DNA from 3 places in the Motilimonas thetidivivens genome. Region 3 is predicted to be linked to each of the others. Evidence: predicted binding sites of a transcription regulator. Region 3 holds the regulator's gene; each other region holds the start of a gene.
What was found. The regulator LexA, encoded in region 3, represses DNA repair genes until DNA is damaged. The targets are predictions, from matches to a motif close to TACTGTATNNNNATACAGTA.
Positions count from the first base shown of each region.

Region 1 (8,502 bases), on a different contig from region 3:
CCAGTCGAAAGCTAAAGTTCAAGCCAAACCAGTAATTAATACAGCAGATCATAAAAATTCAACAATTCAACAAAAAAAACTTGAACAGCCAAAAAGAAAGGAATACGCTGAAAAAACTAAGAACAAAAATGCAACAACTGACGTAGCTTCGAACAAGATTACTCAATGGCAATGGCCAACCGAAGGAAAAATAGTTGCACGTTTTTCCACCGCAGAATTGGGTAACAAGGGCATCGATATTGCCGGAAAGCGAAATCAGGCTGTTAAAGCATCGGCCGATGGCAAAGTGGTATACGCCGGAAGTGCCTTAAGGGGATATGGCAAGTTAATCATCATTAAACACAACGATGACTACCTTAGCGCTTATGCTCATAATGATAAGTTGCTCGTTAAAGAGCAACAAACGGTTAAAGTGGGCCAGCTCATAGCTGAAATGGGAAGTACGGGCACAACAGATGTCAGGCTTCATTTCGAAATTAGGTACCGCGGTAAATCCGTAGATCCATTACGGTTTTTACCAAAAAAATAACCGTAGCAGTGCATTTGTACTGCGACTGTTAGGGAGAACACAGTATGAATCTCACTACACAAAAAACCAGCACGATTGCCAAAGACGTAGATCTTATCGATGATCAAGACATTGAATTACTTGATATTGAAGATGATATCGATGAAGAGTTAATGGTCGCTTCTGAAGTCAAAAACCTAGATGCAACCCAGCTTTACTTAGGGGAAATTGGCTTTTCGCCATTACTTACTGCCGAGGAAGAAGTTTATTACGCAAGACGCGCACTTCGTGGTGATGAAGTTGCACGTAAACGTATGATTGAAAGTAATTTACGTTTGGTAGTGAAAATTGCTCGCCGTTACAACAATCGTGGCTTGGCATTACTCGACTTGATTGAAGAAGGTAACCTAGGTTTGATTCGTGCTGTTGAGAAGTTCGACCCTGAACGCGGCTTTAGATTCTCGACTTATGCTACTTGGTGGATACGTCAAACCATCGAACGGGCAATAATGAACCAAACGCGCACTATTCGTTTGCCTATTCATGTGGTTAAAGAGCTTAATGTATATTTACGTACCGCCCGTGAATTGGCTCAAACCTTAGATCATGAGCCTACCGCTGAAGAGATTGCTGAAAAGTTAGATCGCCCAGTTGAAGACGTCAATAAAATGCTGCGCCTGAATGAACGCATCAGCTCGGTTGATACACCTATTGGCGGCGACACCGACAAAGCTTTACTCGATGTGATTGCTGATGAAAAATCAGGTGGCCCAGAGGGGTCTACACAAGACGATGACATTAGCTCAAGCCTAGTGCATTGGTTAGAAGAGCTTAATCCTAAGCAACGTGAAGTGTTGGCAAGACGTTTTGGTTTATTAGGTTATGAAGCTTCTACGTTAGAAGATGTAGGCCGTGAGATTGGCTTAACGCGTGAGCGAGTAAGACAAATTCAGGTAGAAGCACTGCGCCGCTTACGTGATGTATTAACTCAACAAGGCCTCAACATTGAAGCGCTATTTCGTGAGTAGGTCTAGTTAAGGCAATAATCTGTCTTGTTGTGTTTAAAAAGCCGCAAACCAATGCGGCTTTTTTGATCTTATTGAAAACTATTTAGTCGCTCAAACAAGCTAATTAGACACCATTACAAGCGTTGTTTTAACTGGTACAACAGTTCTAAGGCTTGTTTGGGCGTTAATTCATCTGGATTAATGGCGCTTAGTTCCTCAACGACGGGATGGGGTAGCTCAAAAGGCAAGCTTGGCTGGCTTGGTTGCTCAATATGGCTTAGCGTTGAACTGGCTGCTAATTGCTGCTGTCCTTGGCTTTCTAGCTGATGCAATTTACGTTTGGCTTGCTGTATCACTTGCTTAGGTACGCCTGCTAACGCCGCTACTTGCAAGCCAAAGCTCTTGCTTGCTGCCCCTTCTTGCACCGAATGCATAAAGGCAATGCTATCTTGGTGCTCCACGGCATCAAGATGGACATTGGCTAAGCCATCAATTAACTCAGGTAATTGGGTTAATTCAAAATAATGGGTGGCAAATAAGGTGAGAGCCTGCGTGGCTTGCGCTAAATGTTCGGCACAAGCCCAAGCCAGTGACATACCATCATAGGTGCTGGTGCCGCGACCAATTTCATCCATCAAGACCAAGCTTGATGCAGTGGCATTGTGGAGAATATTAGCGGTTTCAGTCATTTCAACCATAAAAGTTGATCGACCACTCGCTAAATCATCACTGGCACCGATGCGGGTGAAGATCCTATCAACATTACCAATCACCGCTTCATCGGCCGGTACATAGCAACCTATGTGCGCCATTAATACAATTAATGCTATTTGCCGCATATAGGTAGATTTACCGCCCATATTGGGACCGGTAACAATTAACATGCGGCGTTCGGGGTGCAGCGCTACCGGATTGGCAATAAATGGATCATGACTGACTTGCTCAACAACAGGGTGGCGACCTGCATTAATCTTAATGCCAGATGCTTCGGTTAAACTGGGTTTAACATACTGCAAGGTTTCGGCACGCTCGGCAAAGTTCGCTAAGACATCAAGCTCGGATAGTGCTATTGCGGTTTGTTGTAGTTTGCTCAAATAAGGTAGCAAGGTGTCGAGTAATTCATCGTAAAGCTTTTTCTCTAAGGCAAGGGCTTTACCTTGGCTCATTAATACCTTGTCTTCATAAGTTTTTAATTCGGGGATCAGATAGCGCTCGGTATTTTTCAGCGTTTGTCGGCGTACATAATGGGCTGGAACTTGGTCGCTTTGACTGCGGCTGACTTCAATGTAATAACCATGAACCTTGTTATAACTCACTTTTAAAGTCGCAATGCCGGTTGCTTGTTTTTCACGCTCTTCCAATTCCGCGAGGTAATCCGTGGCGCCTTTAGACAAGTTGCGCCACTCATCAAGTTCAACGTGGTAACCCGGTGCGATAACTCCTCCGTCTCGGATCAGTACCGGTGGGTTATCAATGATTGCTCGCTCGAGTAGCTGCGCTAACTCAGGATATTGGTCAATGCGCTGACACAGTTTTTGCAGTAATTCCACACCACTGTCAGCAAATAGTTGGTGTAATTCAGGTAAGGTTGCGAATGCATTTTTAAGTTTTACGAGATCACGAGGTCTGGCGCTTTTTAGGGCTAAACGTGCAATAACTCGTTCAATATCGCCGATGTTCTTAAGCAGTTCGCTACAGTCGGTGTAAAAGTTGAGGTCTATCAAGGCTTCAATTTGGTTTTGCCTTTGTTGCAACAATTCAATATTTCGACTCGGCTGGTGGATCCAGCGTTTTAATAGTCGACTGCCCATGGCGGTTGCGGTGTTATCTAATACTTCTGCTAAGGTATTTTCATAACCCCCGGCAAGGTTTTGGGTAAGCTCTAAGTTACGTCTCGTTGCGGCGTCTAATATCACAACCGCTTGATTTTGCTCTAAGCTGATGCTGTTAATATGAGGCAGGGCGGTGCGTTGGGTATCTTTAATATATTGCAATAGACACCCTGCAGCGCATAGCGCCGTGTTGGCATTGGCAACACCAAAACCGACTAAATCACGCGTCGCAAATTGCTGGGTGAGGGTGCGTGTTGCTGTGGTTAATTCAAACTCCCATTCCGGCCGGCGGCGGATCCCACGTCTTTGCTCAATTAATTGCACATAAGCGAAATCTTCGGGGTAGAGTAATTCTGCTGGGTCTAAGCGTTGTAATTCCGCTTGTAAGGTTTCTTGCTCGGCAAATTGGTTAATTACAAAGCGGCCGCTGGTGATATCTAAGGTGGCTAAGCCAAAACTAGACTGCTGGTAGTAAACGCAACAGATTAAGTTATCGCGGCTGTCGTCAAGTAAGGCTTCATCACTGACGGTTCCAGGGGTAATAATACGAACAATTTTACGCTCAACAGGTCCTTTGCTGGTGGCGGGATCACCCACTTGCTCACAGATGGCCGCTGACTCTCCCAGTTGGACCAACTTAACTAAATAGCCTTCAACAGCGTGGTGGGGAACCCCTGCCATCGGAATGGGTTGACCTGCAGTTTGGCCTCGCTTGGTTAAGGAAATACCCAACAAACGCGAGGCCTTTTTAGCATCATCAAAAAATAACTCATAAAAATCGCCCATTCGGTAAAACAGCAGGATATCAGGTGCTTCCGCCTTTAATGCCAAATACTGTTGCATCATAGGGGTGTGTTGCGAAACATTGTCTTTACTCATCAAGGAATCTCTGCTGTTTGAATCTCGGATTTGATAGTGTGACTATCATTAAACTTGGTTAGAATGCAATTGCAATGAAATAGGCCAATAAAAAACTGATTTTATATACAGTGCACTTTTTTCTTGATACTGTACGAAACCACAGTATACTAAAGCCAATTAATTAAATTATTTTACCTTACTGGAGTCGTAAATGGATCCAAATAAAGAAAAAGCGTTAGCAGCAGCATTAGGCCAGATTGAAAAGCAATTTGGTAAAGGTTCGATTATGCGTTTAGGCGACGGTGCTGCCGCTATGTTAGATATTGAATCTGTTTCGACTGGCTCACTTGGGCTTGATGTTGCGCTAGGCATAGGGGGGCTTCCTTATGGCCGTATCGTAGAAATCTATGGTCCTGAGAGCTCAGGTAAAACGACACTGACATTACAAGCTATTGCCGAAGCACAAAAGCAAGGAAAAACCTGTGCATTTATCGATGCTGAACATGCGCTTGATCCTATTTATGCGCGTAAGCTAGGTGTTAATGTTGATGAACTATTAATTTCTCAGCCAGACACCGGTGAACAAGCACTCGAAATATGTGACATGTTAGTGCGCTCGGGTGCCGTTAATTTAGTGGTTATTGACTCGGTTGCCGCATTGACGCCTAAAGCTGAAATTGAAGGTGACATGGGTGACTCTCATGTTGGTTTACAAGCTCGCTTGATGTCACAAGCCTTGCGTAAGCTAACGGGTAATATTAAGCAAACAAACTGTCTTTGTATCTTCATCAACCAAATCCGGATGAAGATTGGTGTGATGTTTGGCTCACCAGAAACAACCACAGGTGGTAACGCCCTTAAATTCTATGCTTCTGTGCGACTTGATATCCGCCGTATCGGCGCGGTAAAAGAAGGTGAAGAAGTGGTGGGTAATGAAACTCGCGTTAAGGTTGTGAAGAACAAAGTATCTCCTCCATTTAAGCAAGCCGAGTTCCAAATTCTCTATGGTGGTGGTATCAACCGTTTAGCTGAGGTGATTGACTTAGGCGTAAAAGAAAAGTTAATCGAAAAAGCAGGTGCATGGTTCTCATACAAGGGTGACAAAATTGGTCAAGGTAAAGCAAATGCCTGTCGTTACCTGACCGAACACCCACATATCGCACAAGAAATTGAAGGCTTATTACGTGAAGCGTTACTGCCTAAACCTGATGCCAAAAATGGTAAAGCGAGTAACGAGGCCGTTGAGTTAGCGAATGAGCTTGATGAATCGCAGTTGGATTGATCGCAGCGATGCCAGTTATAACCAAGTTTATCAAGCACTGATAAACTTGGTTTCAAGACGAGAGCACTCTCGTCTTGAAATCAAACAAAAACTTCTGCAAAAAGAATACCCCAGCCAGCTTATTGAACAAGCCATCAGCCATTGTTGCGAATGTGATTACATTAATGATGCACGCTATTGCGCTAGCTTTATTCGGATCAAAGCGAATAAAGGGTTTGGTTTAGGGCGGCTCACTATGGAATTAAAGCAAAAAGGTATCTCGGCTGAGCAAATCCAGCAGGCTTTGGACGAGTTAGCGCTCGATTGGTACCAGATCGCACAGCAATGTTATCAAAAGAAGTACGGTGACAAGCAAATTGATGATTATAAAGAGCGCCAGAAACGTCAGCGCTATCTATTTTCTCGTGGCTTTGATAGTGATCAAGTTCGTTTTGCAGTTGCCCAGCATCAGTCAAGTTAATCACTAATGCCAGAAGATTAAGCGCTGGCCAGCGCTTTTGAATTGGATTTTAGTTTGAAAATTCGTTGCACCATAGCGCACCTGTACATTTGATTGTGCATTTATGCTAGTTAAGCTGACTTTCACATCATATTGCTAAGGTGAACAACGAGCCTAAGCCCGTACTATTTTGAATTCGCGCTGTTTACTTTTCCCCCGTGTTTCGCCGTGATATATTGTGCCGATTTAATTTTGTCGATTAGTGCTGCCTGTATGGCTGGGCATTAATGATTTTATTTAGTTTAACTCGGAACCTTAATTCATGAGCCAATCCACCGCTGAGATCCGCAATGCGTTTCTTGGATACTTTGAAAGTAAAGGACACCAAGGTGTCGCTAGTAGTCCACTTGTTCCCGGTAATGATCCCACATTGTTGTTTACTAATGCTGGCATGGTTCAGTTTAAAGATGTGTTTTTGGGAATGGATCAGCGCCCATATACCCGCGCGACCACTAGCCAACGTTGTGTTAGAGCCGGTGGTAAACACAATGACTTAGAAAATGTCGGCTACACGGCGCGCCACCATACTTTCTTTGAAATGCTTGGTAATTTCAGCTTTGGTGATTACTTTAAGCGTGAAGCAATTAGTTTTGCTTGGGAATTTTTGACCGAAGTCGTTAAATTACCTAAAGAAAAACTATGGGTCACGGTATTTGAAGAAGATGATGAAGCCGCTGAAATTTGGCTAAAAGAGATTGGCGTTCCGGCTGATCGTTTGTCTCGTATCGGTGCTAAAGATAATTTCTGGTCAATGGGTGATACCGGCCCTTGTGGTCCTTGTACCGAAATCTTCTACGATCATGGTGAGCATATCTGGGGTGGTCCTCCGGGAACGCCAGAAGAAGATGGTGACCGCTATATCGAGATCTGGAACTTGGTTTTCATGCAATTTAACCGTCATGCTGACGGCACCATGGAGCCACTACCTAAGCCTTCGGTTGATACCGGTATGGGCCTTGAGCGTATTGCTGCTATTTTGCAGGGCGTTCATTCAAATTATGAAATTGATATTTTCCAAGCCTTAATTAAAAAGACGGCCGAAATTACGGGTGCTAAAGATTTAGAAGATAAATCATTGCGCGTGGTGGCCGACCACATCCGTTCTTGTAGCTTTTTAATTGCCGATGGTGTGATGCCGTCAAATGAAGGTCGTGGTTACGTGCTGCGTCGTATTATTCGTCGCGCGGTACGCCATGGTCACAAGTTAGGCGCGACAGAGACGTTCTTCTACAAGCTGGTACAAGAGTTGGTTAACCAAATGGGTGAAGCTTACCCTGAGTTAGCTAAGCAACAAGCCATTGTTGAAAAAATGCTAAAGCTGGAAGAAGAACAATTTGCTAAAACGTTAGACCGTGGTCTAGCTATTTTAGATGACGAATTAGCTCAGCTAACGGGCTCGACTATCCCAGGTGAGTTGGTATTTAAACTTTATGATACCTATGGTTTCCCGGCTGATTTAACCGCGGACATTGCCCGTGAGCGAGATCTGGTTATCGATCAAGCGGGTTTTGAAGCGGCAATGCAAGTACAGCGTGAACGTGCGCAAAAAGCCAATAGCTTTGGCACCGATTACAATGAAGCGATCAAGGTTGAACATCAAACCCGCTTCCTTGGTTACAACGTGACCGACAGCAAAGCTAAAATTGTTGAAATCTTCAAGCAAGGTGAATCTGTTTCTTCCCTGAGCCAAGACGAAGAAGGGATTATCATTCTAGGTGAAACACCTTTCTACGCGGAATCTGGCGGCCAAGTTGGCGATACCGGTGAAATTCAATTCCCTGGCGGTGCGTTTGTGGTAACCGATACCCAAAAATCGGGTAATGCTGTCCTGCATTATGGTTACCTATGCGGTAAGGAACTAAGCCGTGATAGTGAAGTCACAGCCGTTGTTGATGAAGAAAAACGTCAAGCGATTGCGCTAAACCACTCGGTAACACATTTATTACATGCTGCGCTTCGTCATACCTTAGGTGAGCACATCTCGCAAAAAGGCTCTTTGGTTGATGCGGAAAAGCTCCGTTTTGACTTTTCACATTTTGAAGCCATGACCATAGAATCTATCCGTCAGGTTGAATTCTTAGTAAATAAAGCTATCCGCAACAACTTTGAAGTCATTACTAAGGTGATGAACATTGAAGAAGCTAAGGCTTCAGGTGCGATGGCTCTGTTTGGTGAAAAATACGACGAAATGGTTCGTGTTGTGCAAATGGGCGACTTTTCAACCGAGCTTTGTGGTGGTACCCATGCCAAGCGCACCGGTGACATTGGCTTTTTCAAAATCATTTCAGAAGGTGGTATCGCAGCTGGCGTGCGTCGTATTGAGGCGGTATCGGGACCGGCGGCTATTGATTTTATTCACAGCCTAGGTGAACAAATTCAACAAACACTTGATCTGGTTAAGGGTGACCAATTCACCATTAGCGCTAAAGTACGCCAAGTGTTGGATCGCTCAAAATCGCTAGAGAAAGAGCTAGAACAACTTAAAGCGAAAATGGCGAGTCAGGCTGGTTCAA
Region 1 is NZ_JBKFDK010000004.1:172,409-180,910, reverse strand. It holds gene ACK8OT_RS05125 (peptidoglycan DD-metalloendopeptidase family protein) at 1-529, shown strand, start outside; gene rpoS (RNA polymerase sigma factor RpoS) at 574-1,536, shown strand; gene mutS (DNA mismatch repair protein MutS) at 1,650-4,226, opposite strand; gene recA (recombinase RecA) at 4,420-5,490, shown strand; gene ACK8OT_RS05105 (regulatory protein RecX) at 5,471-5,950, shown strand; gene alaS (alanine--tRNA ligase) at 6,252-8,502, shown strand, end outside.
Region 1: recA (recombinase RecA) is a predicted target of LexA. The motif match lies at 4,354-4,373, and genes of this name have one in related genera.

Region 2 (8,502 bases), on a different contig from region 3:
GCACAGCGGATTGCCATTCATCTGGCAAAGAGAGTACAACTTCTTTCCATCTAACCATTAGCTCGCCATTTTCGATAATAAGTACTCGGCTAAAACGCGGGAAATCTAGATCATCCAACTCTACAGAAGCTACATACCTAGCTTCTTTTGGTACATCTAGCTGGTTCTTTAAAGGGATATTCACATTACCAGCTAAGCTAATGAGCTGCTGAAACACACCACCTTTTGCCGACTTCTCGCTAATACCAGGGCGTGCAGTATCCATCCGAGAGTTGCTACTCTGTTGAAAGGTCAGAAGATTTTGTCCCAATGTTGAAGTAAAATACTTTTCAATTTCCCTCAATTCTGAACGGGATAAAAGAATTGAATTGCCACTAACAGCCCCGACTTCTACGAGCCTGCAAACTTCAGTATTGGACTTGTTGGCAGGAATCCTCTCCCTCGAATTAACAACAATCCTCTTAGCAGCATTAATTAGCGATAGAGATAGCGTCATTTAGCACCTCCGATTGTTTCAAAAACAATATCACTAATAATCACATTACCGTCATAAGGTAATACGACTTCTCTTTCTTCCTTAATTTGGACGATACTCTTCAAACCGACTTTTTGCGCACTAATGTATCCATCGACCAGTAAAAGCCAGTCCTCTAGTTCTATATCGAGATCAAACAGTGTATAGCTTTGCGCAGCAGATAGAGGGAGAATGTTAGGGTTGGTTTTTATTGCCTCAAACATTAACTCTAGCGCTTCATCTACCTCGTTTAGTTCAAACTCTTCTTCATCTTCACGGACATCCGTAACTTCGATACTGTCTAAATCTGAAGCTTTGCCTTTTTTCCTCTCACAGCTAGCAAGAGCCCTTACAGCCAAATCAATTAAGTCATCAGCTTGGATGTCGCTGTTAGTATTTCCATAGGCTCGTACTTCTGTTTTCGAAACCTGAGACAAGCAGTCAGGCAAACATTCAATGGAATCTATAGATGGTGAAAAGGTTTTGTCATCTTGGAACTTAGCTGCAAAAACATCAATAATGCGATTAAGCTTGGAAGATTTCTTATCTCGCTGAAGCTTTGCCAACATATCGACCATTTTTTTGTTTGATACATTTAAGTCCTTCAATGCTATATCGATTTTAGATTTAAGTAGCTTCAAAAGAATTCGCTCAAGGTGAATGTCAGTTTGTACCCACTCCCTAAGCTTTTTCACACTTAAATGCTCGAAGATACAATTGATTCTACCGATCTCACGTTTGCATCGACCGATTTGACGAATTTTGTCATCAACATCAGTGACCATGCTAAATTCATCCGCAACGATCCTATGAAAAGAAGATACGGTCTCAACCAAGGCGTCATTTATCTCGACTGTTATCTCTCTAATTTCATCTAAGTAGTGTTGTTTTTTATCATCATTGAAGTCCTTAACTCGTCGGTAACTGTCAACGGCATAATCCAAGTTTTCAATCTGATTAGAAAACTCACCATGACGTTCTCTGAATCTATAACGACTAGTTACCCTATCCAGTAAACGTTTAACAGACGAATGAATTTGGACTCCATGCTCATCATCTAAGTGATATGCCAACTGATGTTTTGTAAGCGCTGCAATTGCAGCTTTATTGCTTTCACTATGATGAAGTACTCCAGCTAGCTCATAGCAAGCCTCGTCTACTACCTCAGTATGAGTACTTAGAGCTCGCACAGCTTCTTTTGACTCCACTTGTCGAGACATCTAAATTAACCCCATTTGAGTATCTAATTCATTTCCACCATCAGCTTCACTTTCCAGCATCCCTTCATTAATAGCGATAAACTCCAAAGTCTCATAAAGCAATGACCATTTCGCTGTAGCGATAAAGAGAGAGCCAGTTGATGATGGAGATACAAAGTATCCTTCTTGGACAAGATAATCTAAGATCGACCTCAGCTTCGTTTTACTCTCTTTGCTTTTATGAGCTCTTTTAAGCTTATGTGCAATATGATCAAGCTGATTTTGAAGTGAGTTACTTTCCTCAATTGCTGCGAGTAACTCTGACTCCGAAAGTTTGCCACCAGCCATGATAGGTCTGGAGTCTGAGTCAATATTTCGGGCTAGTTTGAGCCAAGCGATTATCCCTTCCATCGTCTGCGAAAAAACTTCAAAGTCTTTGAGAACTTCGTTTTTCTTTCGAGTGTTATCGATGTTCTCGTATCCACAGTAAAAACCTAGTCCGTCTTGTGTTTCGACTGTTGTCATGCTTATTCGAGACAGGTATTGGTTCATGTCACTTCGGTTTCTGGTATCGGATAAGTATGTGTACTCAATAGGAGATGCATATTCACAGATCACTTTTTTACTCATGAGCAGTCGGAAAGCCGATTCAAACTTATTCATTCAACCACCTCCGTAGACTGATTTAGTTTCGACTCAGAAAGCAATGGATTGACTCTGCTTCTACGTCCACCAATAAATGATTTGACACCTACATTCTTCACTATGTGATTTTTAGTCGCGAAGTACTTGTAAGTAGCTGGATGCAGATCTGGCTGAGCAGTGAACAAGCAAATACCTTTTTGAGCCATCATGTCGAATAAAATAGCCAGGTTAGAAATAGAGATTTTCCCTAATTCGTCTAGCGGCCAGTGAATGGCAACGTCTTCATCCTGACACAAGAATCGAGTCATCCCACAGAAAACAACGATAATAGCTAGTTTGGAAATCCCTTCGGAGCCGACCTTTTCTAAATCTTCATCATTTCGAACCACTGCTGGGCGTCCATTCTCAACAATCGTTATCTCCATCTCGACCAAAGACTCTAGGTTTTTAGATATCTGAGCCTCTTTAAATGAAGCCAACAGTTGCTTGAAAGAAGCAAGAAACGCTTTGGAAGGTAGACCTCTTGAGGTTTCGCCTGACCATCTATCCAATTCGACACTAAATAGATTAAGGTCTTTCCAAAGATCAAAAGTATGGATCTTGCTTGATAGTTTGATGTGTATGCTGTCGATAGCAGGAAAAGGATTGCCCGTTTCAATCGACTTGTCCAAAGTGCTCGAAACTGAATCTACTTTACTATTCACCTGTTTAAGGGTTTGGTGGTAGTTAGAAATCTGAGTCGAGATTGAACGAAGAGTTTCAATTTTAACATCTCTAACATCTGGAATCACGTTTAGGACAAGTCCCTCTAGATCTCCCAAACAAGCAAGGGAAAATTGAGGGCTGTCATAGTTAATAGCGTAATCATATTTGTCTGAAAGCTTGGTCATGGTCGCAGAACGCATCTGCTCCCACATCATCTTTATTTCATTATTGTCATCCAATCCTAAGATTGTGTTACTTACATCTTTTACTTTACTAACGATTTCTTTCTTAAGCGTGTTAATCGCAGTGATTTTGTCCGTCACTAGACTCACGGCATGCTCAACAGAATGAAACTCTAAATCTACAGAGACATCTTCTAAGCTAGCTAAATCTGATTCATCGACCGCTTTTTCCAAGTTATTGGTACAAGTTGTAAGCTGCCCTATAGCCTCCTTGACTGTAATTAGCTCCTGTTCATCCAACTTAATTGAAGTCGCTACGTCATCGATTTTTCTGCCCACCGATTTTTCATAATCGTCTCTCTTCGCAACGCCTCTCGCGATCTGTCGCTCTAAATCCAGCTTCTCAGAATTATAAGTATCAATATATTTCCATTCTGCTTCGAGCCAAGTGTGGTAGTCGATAATTAAAGCTTGAAAAGCTTTGATCTCCTCACATTGGCGTTCGAGCAACTCCCACTTCAACTTGGCACTTTCGATGCTGACTGGATCTACGCCTTTATTCATCAACGCCTGGTTGAACGCTAACTTGCAGTCGCTGATTCTGTCTGAAGTCACCTTTTCTTTATCTTTGATCAGAGCCTCAATAGCACTTTTTTTCGCGTCTTCTTCTGACAACCTATAGTCAAAGTTAGCTTTCACCTGAACACGCTCCTGTTGGTGGCGCTGTTCTTCGTTTTCAAGTTTTGCTTTCAAGTCGGACTTAATGGCAAAAGATTCAGACTCTAGTACGCTTTTTTGTTTCTTAACTTCGTATGTACGACTTTCAGCATCACTTTCAAACTGGGCTGTTTTTTGATCCTTTAGGAGGTTAAGCTTACTCAGTTCATCCTCCAAGACTTTTGATCTTTGACTCTGAATTTTTACTTCTTTCTGAAGCTTCTCTGTTTCTTGCTCATCACTTTTTGCTCGACTCTTAGCTTTCTCTTCGCGTGTTTCTGTTTCTAACTCTTTAATTTTTAAAGTACTTAGACGCTCTGAAAGCTTTTCTTCACTAAGACAAAAATCAGGAAGCGAAATTGAATCAAGATCCAAATGAAGACCGAACATTGACTCAGTCGTATCGAGGTCGAAAAATGGCTTTAGATTCTTTGAATTTAACAAGTTAGGGTCGATTACTTTACCTATATTGCAACGCCAACCAGGCACCTTCTGTACTAAAAACTCGTTGAGTGACCCTTTTGTAGGCAACAATGCACGACTTACAGAAATGATTTCATCTGAAATTTCTTTCAGCTCATCCCTACAAGCATGGTAAGCCGATAGACTGCCCTCATGAGTTTTGGTTGCTTGACGAAGTTGTTCATTTAAGTAAATTACAGTGTTTTGCGAAGCATTAAACTCTCGCCGTTTTTTATCAAGATCATTCTCCAAAATGCGTAATTCCGCCTTCTGTTCTGACGTAAAATCAAGAGATTGCCCTTCAAGAGTTGCGAGTCTAAGCTGTTCTTGTTTTATTCTTTCAGACTGTTCATCAAAGGCATCTTGCAGCTTTTTCTTTTCAAAGTTGAGGTCACTCTGCATCGCCTCCAAACGCTCAGACTTTTGCTCTACTATCTCTTCCTTAGCCTTAAGAACGCTATTGATTTCTTGTTGCTTACGAAAGCGAAAATCAGAACATTCAAGCTCCAGTTTTTGTACTTGAGACTTAAGTTCCGTTTCTTCTGTTCTCACATCTTCTAGCAGGTTATCGTAGTGTTTCTTAGCTGACTCAGCCTCCCTCAACATATCACTCAGGCTATTGTAGAGAGTGATCTTCCCTAAAATATCATCTTCGCTTTCATACTTATCGCGCTTGTTGTAAATTGCATCAATAATCTTGGACTTCCTTTCAAACTCAATCCGTTGATTGTTTAATTCAGAGTTGAAAGTGTGCAATTTACCTTTCCTCTCATTAACCAGAATCTCATGCAGCTCCTTCTGTGAGCGAATCTTGTCTGAGAGTTGAGTGTCACTTAAGGCTAATTGATGCAGGTAGGAAGTGATTTGAGCTCGGTACGAGTTTAATTGCTTGATGTACTCTTCGAGACTGTCTTTGTTAGCTAGTGCTTCATCGAATTTACTTTTCTTAGTTTCTAGCTGAACAAAGACATCCAAGCTGTTTATTAACTCGCTATACTCTTTCTTATAAGGAACGTCGTCCATCGATGTGTTATTCAAGAAACAGTCCACAATCATCGTCTTAAAACGACTCAACATTTTCTTGTGGCGCATCATTGTCGCCGTCAAAATGTCGATATGATTCATGTTATGGCTCGCAGAACACAGCGAGTACTCATGGGCGATTGCAACTAAGTTTTTACCCGTACTACGTCTTTGGGCCAAACGCTTTTTATTGTTTAGAATTACTGAGCGGTAATCGACACTAGTTTCAATTTGCGAACTTACTGACATTGACTGAGACACAAGGTTTTTAAGCCATGTTCGAGTTTCACTTCCTTGCTTAATTAGCTCGTCGTACAAATGCTGAGAAAACAATTGTTCAGCGGTTCCTGTCAAAAACCTATAAGCGACACTGGAGCCATTTCGATACATTACAGAACACTTTCTCTCACCAAGTTTTTCATATTCAAACACGATGACAGATTTTGGGGTGGGCAAGTAGTAATCAACAAAGGAAACTTTATCCGCTTGTCTATCCACCAGCTTACTCGGATCGGCTCCATAGAAAGCTGGAAGTAAGCTTAACAAAGTGGATTTACCAGCTCCGTTATCACCCGTATTGTTGCTATGCCCGATAGCCTTGACCTTGAATAGTTTCCCAGGGATAAATGAGTGGAAAAGTACGATCCCTAGTAGTTTTGAGCTTTTTGTTTCAGATTTATTCATTTCTTTCATCACAGTGCGGTAGAGATATTCTCAACCCCTCGGTTAGTGAATGACCTACAACAAACTTACTGACTCGGCTGCCACTAAGTAAGTCCATTATTGTGTTTCCAACTTCCACCAGAGTTAAGAGGCTGCGTTTAAGATAGAAATGCCTCAACACTGTCAACACCCAAAAAAGCCAAATGTGTCGTGTCTACTAGCGGTCAAAGAATCAACTAATGTTATATTACACTGGAATCAAATGATTCGTTAGAGTAAATTAGTACAGTTCATTTTGATAAGGGTAATCATTGTGCGTTGTGTTGAATCTCCACAAACCAAACGACTAAGGCTTATTGATTTCTATCTCTGCTTCTTTGGGAAAGTGAATCGCTCCGACCTTATTCAGCACGGTGATATTGCCGTTGCTACAGCAAGCCGCTCTTTTAATGCTTACAAAGAACGTTTTCCAAACAACACGGTTTTCAACGAAAGCATGCGAGCATACATGAGGTCATCATCGTTTAGTCCAGCTTTTGAGCATGACCCAGAAGCTGCTCTGAGGTTAATAGCATGGGGTCAGGAGCTTAACTCAATTCCAGTAACAACTTATGGTGTGAGCAGCTTCGCAACAGTGTTGGATTCACTATCCATTGATATCGTCTCTCAAGTCACAAGGTCGATCCTTAATAAACACTGTATTTCTGTCCTGTACAGTTCCTCAACTAGCACAGAGACTAGAACCCTGACGCCTCATTCTCTATTCAAAGGGCTTGGGGCTTGGCACATCCGTGCTTGGGACAGTAAAAGACGTAATTTCCTGTGCTTTAGAATCAGTCGAATTCTTAAGGCACAGCAAACTGACAGCTCATACGACAAGACTATAGAGGACGATATTCTTTGGAACCGTTACGTTGTCCTAAGTGTTGCACCGCACTCTAAGCATGAAAATAGAAATGACTTAGCTATTGATCTAGGTATGAAGGGGCAATATGTGAGAAACATTACAACCAACGAGGCGTTAGCTGGTTACGTGCTCAATGACCTCCACGTAGACTGCACGCCTAATGCTTCTTTGCCGCCACATGCCTTCAACTTGCAGTTGATGAATAGACACGAGCTAGAGCATGTCAACTCGATTATTGCTTTGGTTCCTGGCTTTATCTAGAATTAATTTGACATAGCGATATCTTAATGTGAGGCATTAGCGAAACAAAAGTAGCGGACTCATGTGTCAAAACCACTCAGACAGGGTTATGCAATGAGTTATTACGAAATTTGAATATTTCTATCTGAACTATGCATCTAAGAGGTCTCTTTTTAAACATATCTTTACCCCCACTCCCTCAATTGCTGCATTTCTCTGAGCCTGTCACGTTGTAATCTCAGGGCTTCAAAGATGTCATCTACTGAGGTGTTACTGGCGTTAAGGCCCGGCAAAGCGATGTTGGCTTGGGCTAAAAATCGTTGCCGGTGACTCTGGTTTTTTGACTCGGACAACCAAGCTTGTTGCCACCAATCCAAGATGCGATCTTTTGCCTGCGTTAACTTTTGTGCACTGGGTAAACGGTCGCTTTTATCACTGTTGGCTTTTGCATCAGATGGCAGTAAGTTCCATAGATCGTTATTAGGCCAGCGCGCAAACGGCATACAATGATCAACGGCATAGTCACTATGCAGATTCTTCGCCGTCCACACACAAGTTTGGGGCTGCTGAGTGCGTAAGCTTTCAAAGCGTTTTCGCACTTCTGAGGTATCGTGTTTTGCTTCTAGCCAATTCAATGCTCGATACAAAAAGGCCTGTTGCTCTATCGGTTGATACTTATGATTGCCTTTATAGTTGGCCATAATTTTCACCCACTCGGAAATAAGCACCGGCTCTATCCAGCAAGCATATCGGCTCAAAGCTAACCATAAATGTTCTGGCAATGAAAACTCACCCCATTGGTTTAATGTGTCCAAGTCTAAAAATAGGCTTTCCTTGGCGGTAACGGTTTTACTATCCACTTCGAACACGGCAACTGGGCTATTTGGGTAGGTAATAAAGCGACACGGCATGTCTTTAATATTTTTTGCGCAGTGGGATAACATTCGTGTGATGGCTTTGGCCTGCTCGCCAATAAACATATTGCCAATGCGATAGTCACTGGCTGGAAGATCCACCAGCTGACCCCAGCCATTGGCTTTCATAAAGCCCATGTTCGGTTTGCTATTGGGGGTTTGATACAAGTCGTGCTTGTCGATGAGGTCTTTATATTGGTGCGCCCAATAAAGAGCGACTAATCCCATGGGTAAGATCACGCGATCATCTTCACGGCGCAATACAGCACCGGGGTGGCCATCTGCAATGCGCAGTAATACCCGTAACAGCGCTAGCTTATGAGTCGCCGAT
Region 2 is NZ_JBKFDK010000040.1:1,994-10,495, forward strand. It holds gene ACK8OT_RS18850 (DUF7281 domain-containing protein) at 1-496, opposite strand, end outside; gene ACK8OT_RS18855 (hypothetical protein) at 493-1,734, opposite strand; gene ACK8OT_RS18860 (hypothetical protein) at 1,735-2,376, opposite strand; gene ACK8OT_RS18865 (ATP-binding protein) at 2,373-6,131, opposite strand; gene ACK8OT_RS18870 (BrxR family helix-turn-helix transcriptional regulator) at 6,424-7,278, shown strand; gene ACK8OT_RS18875 (class I SAM-dependent methyltransferase) at 7,443-8,502, opposite strand, start outside.
Region 2: ACK8OT_RS18870 (BrxR family helix-turn-helix transcriptional regulator) is a predicted target of LexA. The motif match lies at 6,382-6,401, and genes of this name have one in related genera.

Region 3 (8,502 bases):
CTTTGTTTAACTTAACTTAGCTTAGCTACTGGGCTTAGCTACTGGGCTTAGCTACTGGCTTGGCGATATTGATTATCTATGGTGTGCTCTATGGTCCAGAGCACTTCATCTGACAGTAACTGGCGGGTCAGTTGATGTAACTCTCCCAGTGAAGCCGGGTTGATATTGCCTGCCTCATCGATATAAGCCTGCTGTTGCAGCTGCTCAATAAACACTTGCAGTACTTTTTGATCAAAAAACTCAGGCGCCCGAATACCGTGAATTTGCCCAAGACGCTCAGCCACTTGGGTGCTTTGTTTGGCCAGCGAGGCTAGCTCAATTTGGGTTGGGCTTTGCAGTAAGCTCAGAACGATGTGATAGCGCTGAATGGTCTCATCAATAATATTGGCCAGTAAATAGGCTTGAGTACGCAGGTTAGGGTTGATGCGATAGCTTGATGAATCTGGGTTAGTGGCATCGTCTTGCTGATTTATCCAACCCAGTTGCACTAGTTGCTGCAAGTAAGCTCGGCCTTGTTGCCACATTTCCTCTGCGTTCCAAGGTAAAAACAGTTCAGCTTGGATCAGCGGGTAGACTTGGTTCAATTTGGCTTGGAGCTGATCTAGGGTAATTCCATCATAGTGCTGAACTAGGCTGGTCATTAGCGCCGGTAGCGCAAATAAGTGAATGATATTGTTACGATAGAAGGTGAGCAGCATACTTTGATCGGCGGCAATGCTGATGATGTCGCCCAAGCTGTCTTGGTAAATATGGAACTTGTTTAGACTTAGCGCTGAATCAAGTAATGCTTGGGCTCCGCCAATGGCTCCGCCAGCGTTGTCGTTATTAGCTTCGCCGCTGGGTAAGCTGACCTGTTGGCTGTAGGGCACTTGCTTTAACAGCACTAAGTAAGCACTTACCTGAGTCAGCAATTGTTCCTTGCTTAAGGTGTGACGTTTGCTGGCCAGTAATACTAGGCTGCATAGCGGCAAGGCATTCACGGCGGCGGCATTGTTGATACCTGTCATCACGCTGCGGCCAAGTTGATTGATGGTGTGGCTAAACTCTGGACTTAAGGTTAAATCGCCTTGCTCACGCCATTGCGGCTGGACTTGATCTAAAAACTGATTCAGCAGAATGGGCTCGCCAAAGTTAACAAAGCCTTGGCCAAAGTTGCCCAGTTTTTTGGTGATGGAAAGTACCTGTAAAAACGATTCTTTTTGTTTCTTCTGCCCTTGCAGCTCCTTAACATAAGTCGCCACTTCCATTACGTGGTCATAACCTAAACATACGGGAATTAACGCGATAGGGCGGTTAGGGCTTTGCTGCATGGCTTCAATGGTCATGCCTAACATGCCGGTTTTAGCTGGCAGTAAGCGACCGGTACGGCTGCGACCCCCTTCGGTAAAAAACTCCAGGGAGTAGCCCTTGCTAAACAAATAACTTAAATAGGCTTTAAACACGCTGGCATATAGGGGATTGCCCTTGAAAGTGCGGCGAATAAAAAACGCGCCGCCGCGACGAAAGATAGGCCCAGCGGGGAAGAAATTCAGGTTGACGCCTGCAGCAATGTGCGGTGGTGTCATGCCTTGTTGATAAATCACCGACGAGAGTAGCAAGTAATCCATGTGGCTGCGGTGGCAAGGCAAAAACACAATTTCGTGGCATTTTTGCGCCAAATTTCGCACCGTCTCGGCGTTGTTTACCACTATGCCTTGATAGATTCGATGCCAGATCCAAGTTAATACCTTGTCACCAAAACGCACCATAGGGTAAGAAAAGTCTGACGCGATTTCATTAAGATAGTGGGTGGCTTTTTGTTCTGCCTGCGCCAGTGAAATACCTTGTTCTTGGCTGGCTTTAACTATGGCTTGATGAATTTCATTGGATGCCAATAGAGCGCGGCGCATTTTGTTGCGATCGGGCAATTTTGGCCCTTTGGCCGCCAGTTTCTGCCGTGCAAAATGGGTATAGGCAATTTTTTCTAACTTAGTGGCAAGATTAGGATCATCACCATAATCACGATTTAACCGCTGCAGCGAAATCGGCTTGCTAAAACGGATCAAGTTGTCGCGGCCGCGAAACAAAATAGTGAAGGCCTTATTAATCCAATTGGGTGAGCTGGCTTTCAGAATTGAAAACCACGGCTTATGGCCTTCGTAACCGGGCGCGCGACCCCAAAATAAGGTGACGGGCACCAGTTGTACGTCTATCTCACTGTCACCTTGGTGCAAATTAAGCAGGGTTTTAAATTGGTCTTGGTAAGCTTTGCGCGGGGTGCTTGAAAACAGCTGTTTGGGCATATTCAAACAGACATAGCGGGTAATGGTTTGGCCATTAATGGTCATCGGGGTGAGTGGGTCGGGCAGGCCCAAATCACGACACGCTCGCTGCAGTGTGAGCAAATCACTGGACGATAAAGTTTTTAATGCATAAACAATAGGTTTGTCCAAGTCTAAATGCAGATCCGCTTGGGGGCTCGCTGGCACGGTTTTACTGCTAACGAGATGGTTTAAGAAAAAACCTTGCAAAAAATTCATTATTTCCTATAACCTCTTGTTTTGCTTATCATCAATTATATCCTTCCTAATTGAAGTTGCAGCTGTGTTGGCTCGGTTTGCTCACTGGAACACCAGTCCTACCCCATCACATCGTTCATCTATACTTATGGGGATTTTCTCTCATGCCTCCTACCTGCCTTTCAAGTAGTTAAGGTATAGATTGCACCATGCTGTCGTCAGCTTGTCATATCACCGCTTCAAGCTACTGCATTCAATGGCGCTAAAATACACTAAAAATAGTGGGAATTTGTGAATAAAAGGACATAAAAATGGAAAAAAACACAGGGATAAAGCGGATTGTGATGGCGGCCATGTATTCCATGCAGGGCTTTCGTCATGCTTTCACCCATGAAGCCGCGTTTCGTCAAGAGCTGTTGCTGGCCGCTATTTTTATTCCACTGGCTTGCTGGCTTGATGTCGAGCAAGTTGAACGGATCTTAATGATCGCCTGTCTGCTTATTGTGATTATTGTTGAGCTGCTGAACTCGGCCGTGGAAGCCGTGGTTGACCGAGTCGGCTTAGAAAAACATGAACTAGCAGGGCGCGCCAAGGATTTAGGGTCTGCGGCTGTATTTGTTGCCTTAACCTTAACGGTTTATGTCTGGGCTGATATTTTACTGTTTTAAGTAACTCACTTGATTGGTGATTAGCCTTTGGATTTTGCTTATTTTATCAAGGTAATCCCTTGCTTAGCTTAGGCTCACTGTATATACTCACAGTTAACTGTATATAAAAACAGGCAAAAACCATGAAGCCATTAACACCGCGCCAAGCAGAAATTCTTGAACTGATAAAAGAAAACATCGCCGCCACGGGCCTTCCGCCAACGCGAGCCGAAATCGCCAAACAACTTGGCTTTAAAAGTGCTAACTCAGCCGAAGAGCATTTAAAGGCGCTGGCCAAAAAAGGCGCCATTGAAATGATGCCGGGCACTTCCCGAGGTATCCGTCTTGTTGAAGTTGAAGAAGCCGCTAACGAAGAAGAAGGTCTACCTCTAATTGGTCGTGTGGCCGCTGGTGAGCCCATTCTTGCGCAAGAGCACGTCGAGTGTAATTACAAGGTTGACCCGAATTTGTTTCACCCTAGTGCCGACTTTTTACTACGAGTTAGCGGCATGAGCATGAAAGATATCGGTATTATGGACGGCGATTTACTGGCGGTGCATAAAACCAAAGATGTTCACAATGGCCAAGTGATCGTGGCCCGAGTGGAAGATGAAGTAACCGTTAAACGCTTCCAACGTGATGGCCGCCAAGTGTTACTGCACCCAGAGAATGAAGAATTCAATACCATTAAAGTAGACTTAGCCAACGAGCACTTCGATGTTGAAGGCATCGCGGTAGGCGTTATTCGCAACGCCGATTGGATGTAATTGCCAAGTCGCGCTAACTAAATCTCAGAAAGACCGCCGAAGTTGGCGGTTTTTTGTTTTAGGACTGAGTTTGCTCTGAGAATGGGCCATGTTCGAGCAGAGAACCGTGCACCTACGATTGCAGAGGCTTTAAGACCGGAGCTCGCTCCGGAAATAAATGGCGCATACATGCCCAAGGATTAAATTGTATTTTGCTAGAGAGCTTAACCCTCTGGCGGCACATATTGCGCGATGTAATGAGGCAGTGACTTTTCTGGCCCGGTGCTAAAGTGATCCGGTAGCAGTGATAGGTGCTGGATCCTATCAATGCGAAAATGCCGATAGGCGTTTCTTAGCTCGCACCAAGCAATTAAGGTCCATACCTTACCCCAAAATATTTGCCCAAGCGGCTGTAACACGCGTGAGGTTAATGCGCCGTCTTCGGCTGTGTAGTCAATGCAGATTTTCTGCATGGCATCGGTGGCGTGGCGCAATTGCTGGCTATGAGCCGCGGTTTTAGACTGGATGTGATAATCCGGCACTAAAATCGGAAAGCTTTCCAATTGCCGCTTTAAGTGATCGGGCAACACAGACAAGATCTTATGTGAGGCGGTATTGGTGGCGCTGGCTAATTCGGGGTCGGACCAAGCCCTGACCATTCTCATGCCTAACTCTAGGGCAACCATTTCTTGCTCGTTAAACATCAAGGGGGGTAAGTGTGAGCCTGCTTGTAACAAATAACCGACACCCGCTTCACCCGCAATCGGTACGCCGGATAAGATCAACGACTGAATATCACGATAAATGGTGCGCTCGCTGACTTCCATGGCCTGGGCTAGCTGCGCGGCGGTGACGGCATATCGCTTACTGCGTAGCAATGTTAACAGGGCAAACAAGCGCTCTGATTTACTCACTGATTATCCTTATCACGGGCCAAATCAAGGTTGACCAAGCCCGTGCTTGATTGAGTTAATTACGCCGCATCGCAGGATGAAAAATGCACTTCTTGGTGCTGCATCACCACTGATTCTTTATCTATCAGGGCAATTAAGGCTTGGCAATCGGCACAGCCCATAAAGGCGTCGCTAGCGGCTTTTGCTGTCTCCATCGATTGCCAATAAACAATATCCGTCCATGTTTGCGACGCTTCATTATAACTAAGGGAGCGGTATTGAAAACCGTCCAAGCCAGCTATAAAAGCATGACTTTGTTTGGTGGCGGCAAGTAAATCTTGCTCGGTGACGCCTGCTGCCAATTTAAAGTTGACCATTTCAATAACTGTGTTCATCTTGTTTCCTTTAGGTTTGTGTTATCAACGAGATAAGCATAGGAGCTGCGAGTGTCAGACTGTGTCAGTAGGGTTTTATTTGGCGGGTAAATTTTATCATGTCGGAAATATTCAATACCGGATTCAAGCCGCTTGTTATTGTGCCTTAGAATCATAAAGGAAGGAGATAAAGCATGACATCACGAGCCAATTATATGAGCCTAGCGGCACCTGCGATGGACATTTTGATGGCGCAAGAGCGGTATTTACGCGAGCAATTTAGTGGCTCTGATACTCTAAGCCTGACAGTATGGGAGTTAGTTAAACTGTGTGTTTCGCAACTCAACCAATGTGCTTTTTGCATTGATATGCACAGTAAGGAAGCGTTGGCGCAAGGTGAAACGGTTGAGCGTATTTTAGGTTTAAATGCGTGGCGAGATATGCCATGGTACAGTGAAGTAGAAACAACCGCATTGGCACTTGCCGAGCATTTAAGTCTAGGTAAGGTTGTAGATCAGCAAACATACGACCAGACCCGTGACGTGTTAGGTGAGCAAGGCTTGGTTGACTTAACCATTGCCATTAATGCGATTAATAGCTGGAATCGCATCGTCAAAACCTTTAAACCTGAGGTAGGTAGCTATAAACCATAACAATACACCAGGCCCCGCGCTTAATTTTTTGCTGTCCCAGCCTAAAGGGCAGCTAGCGCCGCTGCTGCAAGGCATATGGTCAGCCAGTGTTTGCTCAGCGCAAGCAGAGCCAGTCTCGCGTGCGCTTTATTCGGATGCGGGCAGCGGTGTGTTATTTCATTTGACGGGAGAGGTCAGTATTGGCGACCATAAACTGCCTCATGGCGTGATTGCATTGCCCATTAGCAAGGTATCACAGCGCGTCACCTTGATGCCGGGTGCACAACTGGCTGGCTTGCGTTTTCATCCTGCTATTAGCTACGGCGTATTTGGCCAGCATGTTCATGCGCCTAGCCTGTTAACAGGCAGCATGGGGCGATTAGATAATCTCGACGGCCTATTTCAAGCAGTTAAAAAACAGTCAAGTCATCAGGACCGAATTAATGAAATAACCCATTGGGCAGAGCAAATGCTGCAACACAGCCAAATCTTGCCCCATTCGTTATCGCAAGCGTTAGCAGAAGTTGATTTACACGCTTCGCAGGCCGAGCTTAATGAGCACATACCATTAAGTCAGCGCCAAATTGAGCGTTTGTTTAAGCGCTGGCTGCAAATATCACCGAAGCAATATCAGCGAATTAGGCGAGTAAAGCAGGCCATCGAATATTTACGCGCCCATCGCGAAGTGTGCCTAGCCGATGTATCCCAACAATTTGGCTTTAGTGATCAGGCCCATATGACGCGCGAGTTTCGCGCTATTGCAGCGACCACGCCAGCCAAAGTCTAATTCAACAGCAAATCAATCAAGGGATAAGCGGATTCTCATCCCTCGCGGGCAAACGCACTAACGTGAGCGGTTGGGGCGTACCATGGGGCGCTGTGGGAAATGAACTGGGCGCACCGCGGGCCTTGTGGTCGGTTTAGTCACAGGCCGTGTCTTGGGTAATTCAAGCTTATTCGCTTGCTGATCCGGGCTCATTTGTTGCCAGCGTTGCTAAACGCTTTGATTGCACAGAAGTATGCGGGTGGCTTGTTCGTTTTTTGGCCAGTGCCGAGTAGTAGCCTATACTTAATAAGCTTGTTCTATGCATTTAGAGGAACAACTTATGCGACCAATAACTAGGATCATCCTTTACGCTTTCGCCCTTTCTGCTTGCTTATCTGTTTTCTCCTATGCACAGTCGCCACCTGACTTACAACGCTACATAGTGGTTGTGCACGATAGTGCCGTACCGCAAGAGGTGGCTGCCGAGGTAGCGCAACAAGCAAACGGGCGAGTAGGGTTTGTTTTTGAGCATGTCCTTAAGGGATTCTCAATTGCCGTACCTGCTCAAGCCATTAATGGCATTTTACACAATCCAAAAGTGTCGTATGTCGAAGGCGATATTCCCATTACAGCCTTTTTTCAGCAGTTGCCGACCGGTATTGAGCGTATTAATGCCGATCTTACTGCCTTAAATATTGATGGAAGCGACAATTACCGCGTTGATGTTGATGTCGCAGTACTCGATACCGGCATAGATATGCAACATGCTGATTTAAATGTAGTGGGCGGGGCTAATTGTCTTTATCACGCTGGTGGTCCACCACATAGGCGGTCGTATTTTTGTGATGAATCCCTAGGTGGGGATGATGATCATTACCATGGCACTCATGTGGCAGGCACTATCGCTGCACTTGATAATAATATAGGCGTGGTGGGCGTTGCCCCGGGGGCGCGGCTGTGGGCTATAAAAGTGCTGGATGCACAAGGTTCAGGGTCACTTTCAGGTATTATTGCGGGGATTGATTGGGTGGTGGCGCAAGGTGATATTGAAGTGATCAATATGAGCCTAGGTGGCTCTGGCTCGAGCAGTGCGATGAATGAAGCAATCGATGCGGCATTTTCCAGCGGGGTGACGGTTGTGGTCGCAGCAGGTAATAATAATGCAGATAGCGCAAATTATACGCCTGCCAATGCGCCCAAAGCGATTACAGTATCAGCTCTTGCTGATTTTGATGGGCTTGCTGGTCAGCTAGGTTCACCAACTTGTCGCAACGATCAAGACGACACCTTAGCTGATTTTAGTAACTGGGGAGCTAAGGTGGATATTACTGCCCCCGGCGTTTGTATTTTGTCGACCTACCCAATAGAAAGAGGTAGCTATGGCACCATTAGTGGAACCTCCATGGCATCACCTCATGTTGCGGGAGCCGCAGCATTATTGGCCAGTAACGGCCTTTCTCCGCAAATGATATGGGACACCTTAGTCAATAGTGGCAACTTTAATTGGATTGATGATTCGGGTGACGGTGTATTAGAGCCGTTGTTGGATATAGGCGTATCGACTTTTGCACCTAAGTTAATGGTTACAGGTAGTGTTGCGAATAATCCGCCAAATGCTTTGTTCAGTTTCTCCTGTTCGTTATTGGTGTGTAGCTTTGATGCAACGACATCATCCGACAGTGATGGCTCAATCGTCTCTTACCACTGGGATTTTGGCGACGGTAATACCGATAGCGGGGTCACTGCCATTCACACATATGCAAGTGGCGGGGCCTATAGTGTGGTATTAACGGTGACGGATGATGATTCAGGCACAACCCAAGTTCAAAGCGATGTGAGTGTAAATGACACCAAGGAGACATCAACACTATTAACCTCAAGTATCAACAATGGCTCAACTTGGACCGCCATCGTCTCCTACGCAAGTAATGATGAACTAAATGGCT
Region 3 is NZ_JBKFDK010000029.1:7,255-15,756, reverse strand. It holds gene plsB (glycerol-3-phosphate 1-O-acyltransferase PlsB) at 48-2,519, opposite strand; gene ACK8OT_RS17405 (diacylglycerol kinase) at 2,810-3,166, shown strand; gene lexA (transcriptional repressor LexA) at 3,289-3,912, shown strand; gene ACK8OT_RS17395 (helix-turn-helix transcriptional regulator) at 4,116-4,805, opposite strand; gene ACK8OT_RS17390 (hypothetical protein) at 4,865-5,179, opposite strand; gene ACK8OT_RS17385 (carboxymuconolactone decarboxylase family protein) at 5,353-5,811, shown strand; gene ACK8OT_RS17380 (AraC family transcriptional regulator) at 5,840-6,577, shown strand; gene ACK8OT_RS17375 (S8 family serine peptidase) at 6,897-8,502, shown strand, end outside.